3 regions of the Pseudomonas sp. DNDY-54 genome follow, and region 1 is predicted to be linked to each of the others. Evidence: predicted binding sites of a transcription regulator. Region 1 holds the regulator's gene; each other region holds the start of a gene.
What was found. The regulator FliA, encoded in region 1, starts transcription of late flagellar genes. The targets are predictions, from matches to a motif close to CTAAAGTTTNNNNNNNNNNNGCCGNTAA.

Region 1 (3,086 bases):
TGAGCTTGCAGACCCAGGAAGATCCCAGCGAGGAAACCATGGCTGATATGTTCTCGGGTCTGTACAACGCATCTTCACGGAGGGTCGGATGAACGCTTTGCTCCGTGACGCACACCAAGTAGACGCGTTCTGGCTGAACGCATCGATGGCCCTAGGGCTCCAGAAAGAGATAGGCGTTTGAACATGGGTATTCATCCCGTACAGGTTATTGCGGTGACTGGCGGCAAAGGTGGCGTCGGCAAGACCAACGTGTCGGTCAATCTGTCGCTGGCCCTGGCTGAGCTCGGTCGCCGGGTGGTGCTGCTTGATGCCGACCTTGGTTTGGCCAACGTGGACGTGCTGCTGGGGTTGACCACCAAGCGCACGCTGGCTGATGTCATCGCCGGGGAATGCGATTTGCGTGACGTGATGATTCAGGGACCGGGCGGTATTCGCGTCGTGCCCGCGGCATCCGGTACGCAGAGCATGGTGCAGCTCTCTTCGCTGCAGCATTCGGGGCTGATTCAGGCCTTCAGCGACATCGGCAACGACATCGATGTGCTGATCATCGACACGGCCGCCGGTATTGGCGACGGCGTAGTGAGCTTCGTGCGCGCGGCGCAGGAAGTCCTGCTGGTGGTGACTGACGAGCCCACCTCAATCACCGATGCTTACGCATTGATCAAGTTGCTCAACCGCGACTATGGCATCAGCCGTTTTCGGGTCCTGGCAAACATGGCACACGCGCCGCAGGAAGGCCGCAACCTGTTCGCCAAGCTGACCAAAGTCACCGAGCGATTTCTCGACGTGGCGTTGCAATATGTCGGCGCGATTCCTTACGACGAAGCGGTGCGCAAGGCGGTACAGAAGCAGCGCGCCGTGTACGAAGCCTATCCGCGAGCCAAGTGCTCATTGGCATTCAAGGCCATCGCGCAGAAGGTGGACAGCTGGCCGCTGCCCGCATCGCCACGTGGTCATTTGGAATTCTTTGTGGAGCGCCTCGTCAGGCCCGCCGCAGAGCCTCACGAATAACAAGCGGCTGGGTTCAGTATGTATTACAGCAAAGCTCACGCTAAAGACTCGCAATATCAGCTCATCGACCAATACGCGCCGTTAGTCAAACGCATCGCCTATCACCTCCTGGCGCGTTTGCCGGCGAGCGTGCAGGTCGATGATCTGATGCAGGCCGGGATGATCGGCTTGCTGGAAGCGTCAAAAAAATACGACGCAGGCAAGGGCGCCAGTTTCGAGACCTATGCCGGTATCCGCATCCGCGGCGCGATGCTTGACGAGGTGCGCAAGGGCGATTGGGCGCCGCGTTCGGTGCATCGCAATTCGCGGATGGTCAGTGAGGCGATTCGGGCAATTGAAGCCAGAACCGGTCGCGACGCTAAAGATCAGGACGTTGCGGCCGAACTTAAATTGAGTCTCGATGAGTACTACGGCATTCTGGGCGACACCTTGGGTAGCCGTTTGTTCAGTTTTGATGATCTGCTTCAGGAAGGTGAGCACGGCGAGTTCGAGGAAGATGCGGCAAGCACTCATCCGGAGCCGTTTCGCGATCTCGAAGATGAGCGATTCCAACAGGCGCTGGCCGAGGCCATTGGCAACTTGCCTGAGCGTGAAAAGCTGGTGCTTTCGCTGTATTACGACGAAGAGTTGAATTTGAAGGAAATAGGCCAGGTGCTAGGTGTGAGCGAATCGCGGGTGAGTCAGCTGCACAGTCAGTGCGCGGCACGTCTGCGGGCTCGCCTGGGTGAATGGCGCGCTCGTTAACGGCAGGTCGGCAATAAAGTATTAGACCGCTTACGCGCTTCATTCGTGAAGCCCGCAACAGACCGTGAGCAGGTTCTGAGATTCGTGATTTACGGAGGTGTACTTGGACAAGAACATGAAAATCCTCATCGTCGACGACTTTTCGACCATGAGACGGATCATCAAGAACCTTTTGCGTGATCTGGGATTTACCAACACCGCCGAAGCGGATGATGGCACCACTGCCTTGCCGATGTTGAAAAGCGGTAGCTTCGATTTCCTCGTTACAGACTGGAACATGCCTGGCATGAGCGGTATCGACTTGCTGCGCGCCGTGCGTGCCGACGAACGTCTGAAGCACCTGCCTGTGTTGATGGTGACCGCCGAAGCAAAGCGCGATCAGATCATCGAGGCCGCGCAGGCCGGGGTAAACGGTTACGTCGTCAAGCCATTCACGGCTCAAGTGCTCAAAGAGAAGATTGAAAAGATCTTCGAGCGCGTCAACGGCTGAAGCAGTAACGCCGCGAGGGCACTATGACGCAAGCAGACCAAAGCCTGGCAGAGTTCGAAGCAACTCTGAAGGCTCATGCACCCCAATTAATTGAAAGTCTGCAACAGGGCCGCTTCGACGAAGCCACGCAGATGTTCAACGAGCTCAATCAGGCGCGTAATCACGGGCTCTATCTCGAAGTTGGCAAGCTCACCCGCGAATTGCACAACGCCATCGTCAAGCTTGAAATGGATACCTGCGCGACAGGTGGTGATCCATCGCCAATTACCGATGCGACCGATCGCCTTTCCTACGTCGTGGAGATGACCGAAAAAGCGGCCAACCGCACCATGGATCTGGTGGAAGAATCAGCGCCGTTGGTGAACTACGTCAGCTACGAAGCGCAGAGCTTGACCGCCGATTGGCAGCGCTTCATGCGCCGCGAAATGAACGCTGAGCAGTTCCGTGAGTTGGTCAAGCGAATCGATCAGTTTCTTCAGCGCAGCATGAACGATGGCAGCCAGCTCTCTCAGAATCTAAGCGAGATCATGCTGGCTCAGGATTTTCAGGACCTGACCGGACAAGTCATCAAACGCGTCACGCGCCTGATCACCGAACTCGAAAGCAACCTGCTCAATCTTGTTCTGATGGCGGGGCAAGTTGATCGCGTCGCCGGCATTCAGCATGACCGCGACGCCATGCGCGCCGAGCAGGAAAAGAAAAAACAAGAAAAAGAGCCTTCCCATGGTGAAGGTCCGCAGATGCATGCCGATATACGTGAGGATGTCGTATCCGGGCAGGACGATGTCGATGATCTGCTTTCGAGCCTGGGCTTTTAGGGGAAGGTGAATATGAGCTTCGA
Region 2 (3,086 bases), 1.0 Mb from region 1:
ACGCGCGCTGGGGCTCGCTGTACGACGCGCTCTATGGCACCGACGCGATCTCCGAAGAAGATGGCGCCACCAAGGGCCCCGGCTACAACGAAGTCCGCGGCAACAAGGTCATCGCCTATGCACGCGCCTTCCTCGACGAAGCCGCGCCGCTGCAGACAGGCTCCCATGCCGACGCCACCGGCTACCGCATCGACGCGGGCAAGCTGGTCGTCTCACTAAAAGACGGCAGCACCACCGGCCTGCAGAACCCCGACCAGTTCCTGGGCTTCCAGGGCGACACCAGCGCGCCGATCGCTGTACTGCTCAAGCACAACGGCATCCATTTCGAGATCCAGATCGACCCGGCCAGCCCCATCGGCCAGACCGATGCGGCGGGCGTGAAAGACATCCTGATGGAATCGGCACTGACCACCATCATGGATTGCGAAGACTCCATCGCGGCCGTCGACGCTGACGACAAGACCATCGTTTACCGCAACTGGCTTGGCCTGATGAAGGGCGACCTGGTCGAAGAACTCGAGAAAGGCGGCAAGCGCATCACCCGCGCGATGAACCCGGACCGCGTCTACACCCAGGCCGACGGCAACGGCGAGTTGACCCTGCACGGCCGCTCGCTGCTGTTCATTCGTAACGTCGGTCACCTGATGACCAACGACGCCATCCTCGACAAGGAAGGCAATGAAGTGCCGGAAGGCATCATGGACGGCCTGTTCACCAGCCTCGCCGCCATGCACAACCTCAACGGCAACACCAGCCGCAAGAACACTCGCACCGGCTCGGTCTACATCGTCAAGCCGAAGATGCACGGCCCGGAAGAAGTGGCCTTCGCCACCGAACTCTTCGGTCGCGTCGAAGACGTGCTCAAGCTGCCGCGCAACACCCTGAAAGTCGGCATCATGGACGAAGAGCGCCGCACCTCGATCAACCTCAAGGCCTGTATCAAGGAAGCGCGCGAGCGCGTGGTGTTCATCAACACCGGCTTCCTCGACCGCACCGGCGACGAGATCCACACCTCCATGGAAGCCGGCCCCGTAGTGCGCAAGGCCGCGATGAAGGCCGAAAAGTGGATCAGCTCCTACGAGGACAACAACGTCGACGTCGGCTTGGCCTGCGGCCTGCAGGGCAAGGCGCAGATCGGCAAAGGCATGTGGGCCATGCCCGATCTGATGGCCGGAATGCTGGAGCAGAAGATCGGACACCCAATGGCCGGCGCCAACACCGCCTGGGTTCCGTCACCGACCGCCGCCACCTTGCACGCCATGCACTACCACAAGGTCGACGTGTTCGCCCGTCAGGCCGAACTGGCCAAGCGCACCAAGGCCTCGGTGGACGACATCCTGACCATCCCGCTGGCCAAGGACACCAACTGGAGCGACGAGGAAAAGCGCAACGAGCTGGACAACAACTCGCAAGGCATCCTCGGCTACATGGTCCGCTGGGTCGAGCAGGGCGTCGGTTGCTCCAAAGTGCCGGACATCAACGATGTCGCGCTGATGGAAGACCGCGCCACGCTGCGTATCTCCAGCCAGCACGTGGCCAACTGGATGCGTCACGGCGTAGTGACTCAGGAACAGGTCGTCGAAAGCCTCAAGCGCATGGCGCCGGTGGTTGACCGTCAGAACGAAGGTGACCCGCTGTACCGCCCGATGGCGCCGGAGCTCGACAACAGCGTGGCCTTCCAGGCCGCCCTGGAGCTGGTCCTCGAAGGCACCAAGCAGCCCAACGGCTACACCGAGCCGGTCCTGCACCGTCGTCGCCGCGAGTTCAAGGCCAAGAACGACCTGTAACGCTCAGCCTGGCTGCAAACGAACCGCCCTACGGGGCGGTTTTTTTATCGTCCGAATCCGCTCAACGGCGCTCAAGTTCGGCATGCGACAACCGATACCGTGACCGTGATAACAAATCGAGTCACACTGTTTTCCGATAGATGGCATGTCGCCACCATGTGTCATCCCGTAGTATTCGCCGCCCGCCGTGGAGTCGCTGCATGTTCAAGAATCTCTCGTTGACCGCCAAGCTTTCGTTGGTGCCCGCCGTCGCACTGCTCGGGCTGATCCTCTATGTCGGCTATACCTCGCTGCAGCTGTCGGCGACCGATTCTCGGCTGCAAATGCTTGAAAGCCAGAGCTACCCGACACTGGAAAAGGCCGATGCGGTGATCTTTCAGTTTTCACGCATTCCAGGGCTGCTGAACAACGCTGTTGCGGCGGGCGAAGCGGGCATTCTCGGCGAAGCGCGCGACGTGCTGAGCGAGATAGATGCGCAACAGCAGGCGCTGGCGACGCTTCTCAGTGGCCAACCTCAACGCCGACAGGCGCTCGATAGCTGGCGCAATGCGGTGAAGGGCTACGCCGACAATGCCCTCGGCGCGTCTGCAAAGCTGATCGATGGCAGCGCTTCGTTTGATGACCTGCGACCGAGCCTGGATCGCATGGCCAGTGATCTGGCTCAGGCGCAGAAACTGGCCAGCGACTTCCGTGCCGGTGCCTACGCCGACTTCCAGCAAACCCTCGCGGAAACCCGCGAAGCCAACGAAACCACCACGCGCCTGGGCATCATCCTCAGCCTGGTGCTCGTCGTCGTGGTAGGCCTCGGTGCCTGGCTGGTGATTCGCAGCGTCATGATCAACGTGCGTGGCGTGATCGCATCGCTGCAATCGATCGCCCGTGGGGATGGCGACCTCACCCAACGCGTGAATGTGAAATCGAACGACGAAATCGGCGCCATGATCGAGCTGTTCAACGGTTTCCTCGACAAGTTGCAACGCACCATTCGCCAGATCATCGAAGCGGCGAGCCCGCTCGGCCAGGTATCGAAAGAACTCTACAACCTGACCCAGGGCTCGGAAGAAAACGCCAAGTCGCAGCAGCACCACACCGACTCGATTACCCGCGACATCCTCACCATGACCGGCAGCATTCAGGAAGTGGCCCAGCGCTCGCAGCAGGCCTCCGAAGAAGCCAACTCCGCGGCTCGCCAGGCCACTACCGCGCGGGAGCATGTGAGCAGCTTGTCGAAAGGCATCACTGACTTGGGCAACAGCGTGATGAGCGCCGTGCAGGCCATGGAGCAACTGGAAGAGGAAA
Region 3 (3,086 bases), 1.5 Mb from region 1:
TCTTTTTCTTTTTCCGTATTCCGATATCAACCTCTCACGTCGGCCCACAGGGTCACGATTGTTCAGGATCTGCCATGTCTCTCGATGTCGTCATTCTCGCTGCTGGCCAGGGCACGCGCATGCGTTCTGCTCTGCCCAAGGTACTTCACCCGGTCGCCGGACAGTCCATGCTGGGGCACGTCATCGATACCGCTCGAGGACTCAAGCCGAAAGCCATACACGTGGTGATTGGCCATGGTGCCGAGCAGGTTCGTGAACGGTTGGCTGCGGACGATCTGAATTTCGTTGTGCAGGCCGAGCAGTTGGGGACCGGACATGCCGTGGCCCAGGCGCTGCCGGCTCTCACGGCCGAGCGGGTGCTAATTCTTTACGGTGATGTGCCGCTGATCGGGGCCGCAACGCTCGAGCGCCTCCTGCAAAAAGTCGGTCCGCAACAGCTTGCGCTACTCACGGTGAAGCTGGCTGATCCAACCGGTTACGGTCGAATCGTCCGCGATGGGCAGGGTGCGGTTCAGGCGATTGTTGAGCACAAAGATGCCACGCCTGAGCAAAAGCTGATTGCCGAAGGTAATACGGGAATTCTTGCGGTGCCGGGCGAGCGTTTGGGCGATTGGTTGGGGCGGCTGTCCAATAGCAACGCGCAGGGCGAGTACTACCTGACTGATGTGATTGCCATGGCGGTCTGTGATGGCTTGGTCGTGTCGACCGAGCAACCGCTGGATGCCATGGAGGTGCAAGGTGCGAATGATCGCATTCAACTGGCTGAGCTTGAGCGCCATTTTCAGCAGCGGGCCGCACGCCGCTTGATGAGCCAAGGGGTGACGCTGCGTGATCCGGCGCGTTTCGATCTGCGTGGTGAGGTCACCGTTGGGCGTGACGTGCTAATCGATGTGAACGTGATTCTCGAAGGCAACGTCGTCATCGAGGACGGCGTTGAGATTGGGCCGAACTGCGTTATCCGAGACAGCACACTGCGCCGCGGGGCCGTGGTCAAGGCCAACAGCCATCTGGAAGGCGCCGAATTGGGCGAGGGTGCAGACTGCGGACCGTTCGCACGCCTGCGTCCCGGTGCGGTACTGGGCGCGAAGGCGCACGTCGGAAATTTCGTCGAGGTGAAAAACTCACACATGGGTGAGGGCGCCAAGGCTGGACATCTGGCTTATCTGGGCGATGCGGAAATCGGCGCGCGAACCAATATCGGCGCCGGCACCATCACCTGCAACTATGACGGCGCCAACAAGTTCCGCACGGTCATGGGCGAAGACGTCTTTATCGGCTCGAACAGTTCGCTGGTGGCCCCGGTGACGCTGGGTGATGGAGCGACAACAGGGGCGGGCTCAGTTATCACGGCTGATGTACCAGCCGGCACGCTAGCGCTAGGACGTGCTCGCCAGGCACTGATAAGTGGCTGGAAGCGACCAGAAAAATCCCGCAAGTAACGCCTACTGAAGCTCGCCCTGTGCTCGGGCGAGTCGTGTTCTTACCAGCGGTACTCAAGTGATCGGGGGTTTGGTCGATAGAAGGGCATAACCACACAGGACGCCAACATGCCCTCCCTGAACCGCCTGTCTATCCAGTGGAAGCTCACCCTGCTGGCAGGCTTATGCCTGCTGCTGATCGTCGGTTTGCTGGTCAGCGCATCGCTTTATCAGTCGCATCAGACTGTCGCGCTGGTCAACGCCTCGAGCAGCGCAATGCTCGAGGAGTCGGCACGCAATAACCTGCAAGCACGTGGATTGTCCCAGGCTCTGCGCATCGAGCGGCAATTCAACGACGCCTATCAGTATGGTCTGGGGTTTGCGAGGCAAGTGCTGTCGTTGCGCGAGCAGTCCATAGAACGGATGTCCAATGCGTTCGAACTCCGCGAAGACCTTCACCATCAAATTCAAACGGCGTTGCGGGCCAATCCGTCTCTCATCGGGCTCTACGTGGTGTTCGAGACGGATGCGCTGGATGACAAGGACGGCATGTTCATCGGTAACCCGGAGATGGGGGGAAATGACACCGGGCGTTTCTCGCTGTATTGGTCACAACGCACACCCGGCGAGCTCAGCGCTGAAACCATGGCCGAGTCGGAGATAGCGGATACCACGCCCGGTATCAGTGGCGCGCCCTATAACGCCTGGTACAGCTGCCCGCGCGACAGCGCGCGGGTCTGTCTTCTGGATCCCTATTTCGACGAGGTCGAGGGCAAGCCGCTGCTCATGACGAGTGTCGCGTTTCCGCTTATCGACAACGGCAAGGTCATCGGTGTCGTGGGCGTGGACATCAGTCTTGCCTCGCTTCAGCAACTGAGCGAACAGGCCCATCAGGAACTTTACCAAGGCGAAGGCCAGCTAAGCGTCATCAGCCCAGCGAAGCTTTTAGGTGGGCACAGTCGTGATGCCGGACTGCTGGGCAAGCCGCTCAGCGCCGCCTTTGGCGATGAAAGCGAGACCATCGCTCGCGCGGTAGATGCCGGCCGGCTCGCCATGCTTGAAGACGGCGACATGCTGAGAGTTTTACAGCCTGTACAGCCGATCCCTGAGCTGGCGCCCTGGGGTGTGCTGCTGGAAGTACCGCGCCAAGTGCTCCTAAGTCCGGCGTTGCGCCTCGAACAGACACTGCAACAGGAGAGCCGACAGGACAGCATCATTGCGCTGGCCATCGGGCTTGGCGCGGGTTTGGTGGGTCTTGTGCTGATGTGGCTGACCGCGCGTGGCGTCACCCGGCCAATCAAAGGGGTGGCGGCGATGCTTAAAGACATCGCGAGTGGAGAAGGCGATCTCACGCGCCGGTTGGAATACAGCCGTGATGATGAGCTCGGGGCGCTGGCGGGATGGTTCAACCGCTTCCTCGATAAGCTGCAGCCGACCATTGCAGATGTGAAGCGCTCGGTGCAGGACGCGCGCAGCAGTGCTGACCAGTCGGCTGCTATCGCCAGCCAGACCAGCGCCGGCATGCAGCAGCAATTCCGCGAGGTCGATCAGGTGGCGACCGCGTCGCAGGAAATGAGCGCTACTGCACAAGACGTCGCGCGCAACGCCGCGCAAGCCGCTGAAGCGGCACGGGACGCGGACCAGGCCACCCACGAGGGGCTTAGCGTG

Region 2: the regulator FliA is predicted to act here: its motif matches at 1,858-1,885, upstream of K4O48_RS18030 (methyl-accepting chemotaxis protein).
Region 3: the regulator FliA is predicted to act here: its motif matches at 1,493-1,520, upstream of K4O48_RS20320 (methyl-accepting chemotaxis protein).

What each region holds. Positions count from the first base shown of each region.
Region 1 covers NZ_CP082271.1:2,857,818-2,860,903, reverse strand. The annotation lists gene flhF (flagellar biosynthesis protein FlhF) at 1-92, shown strand, start outside; gene fleN (flagellar synthesis regulator FleN) at 184-1,011, shown strand; gene fliA (RNA polymerase sigma factor FliA) at 1,030-1,755, shown strand; gene K4O48_RS13180 (chemotaxis response regulator CheY) at 1,871-2,245, shown strand; gene K4O48_RS13175 (protein phosphatase CheZ) at 2,269-3,063, shown strand; gene K4O48_RS13170 (chemotaxis protein CheA) at 3,076-3,086, shown strand, end outside.
Region 2 covers NZ_CP082271.1:3,885,289-3,888,374, forward strand. The annotation lists gene K4O48_RS18025 (malate synthase G) at 1-1,787, shown strand, start outside; gene K4O48_RS18030 (methyl-accepting chemotaxis protein) at 1,988-3,086, shown strand, end outside.
Region 3 covers NZ_CP082271.1:4,393,329-4,396,414, reverse strand. The annotation lists gene glmU (bifunctional UDP-N-acetylglucosamine diphosphorylase/glucosamine-1-phosphate N-acetyltransferase GlmU) at 75-1,439, shown strand; gene K4O48_RS20320 (methyl-accepting chemotaxis protein) at 1,548-3,086, shown strand, end outside.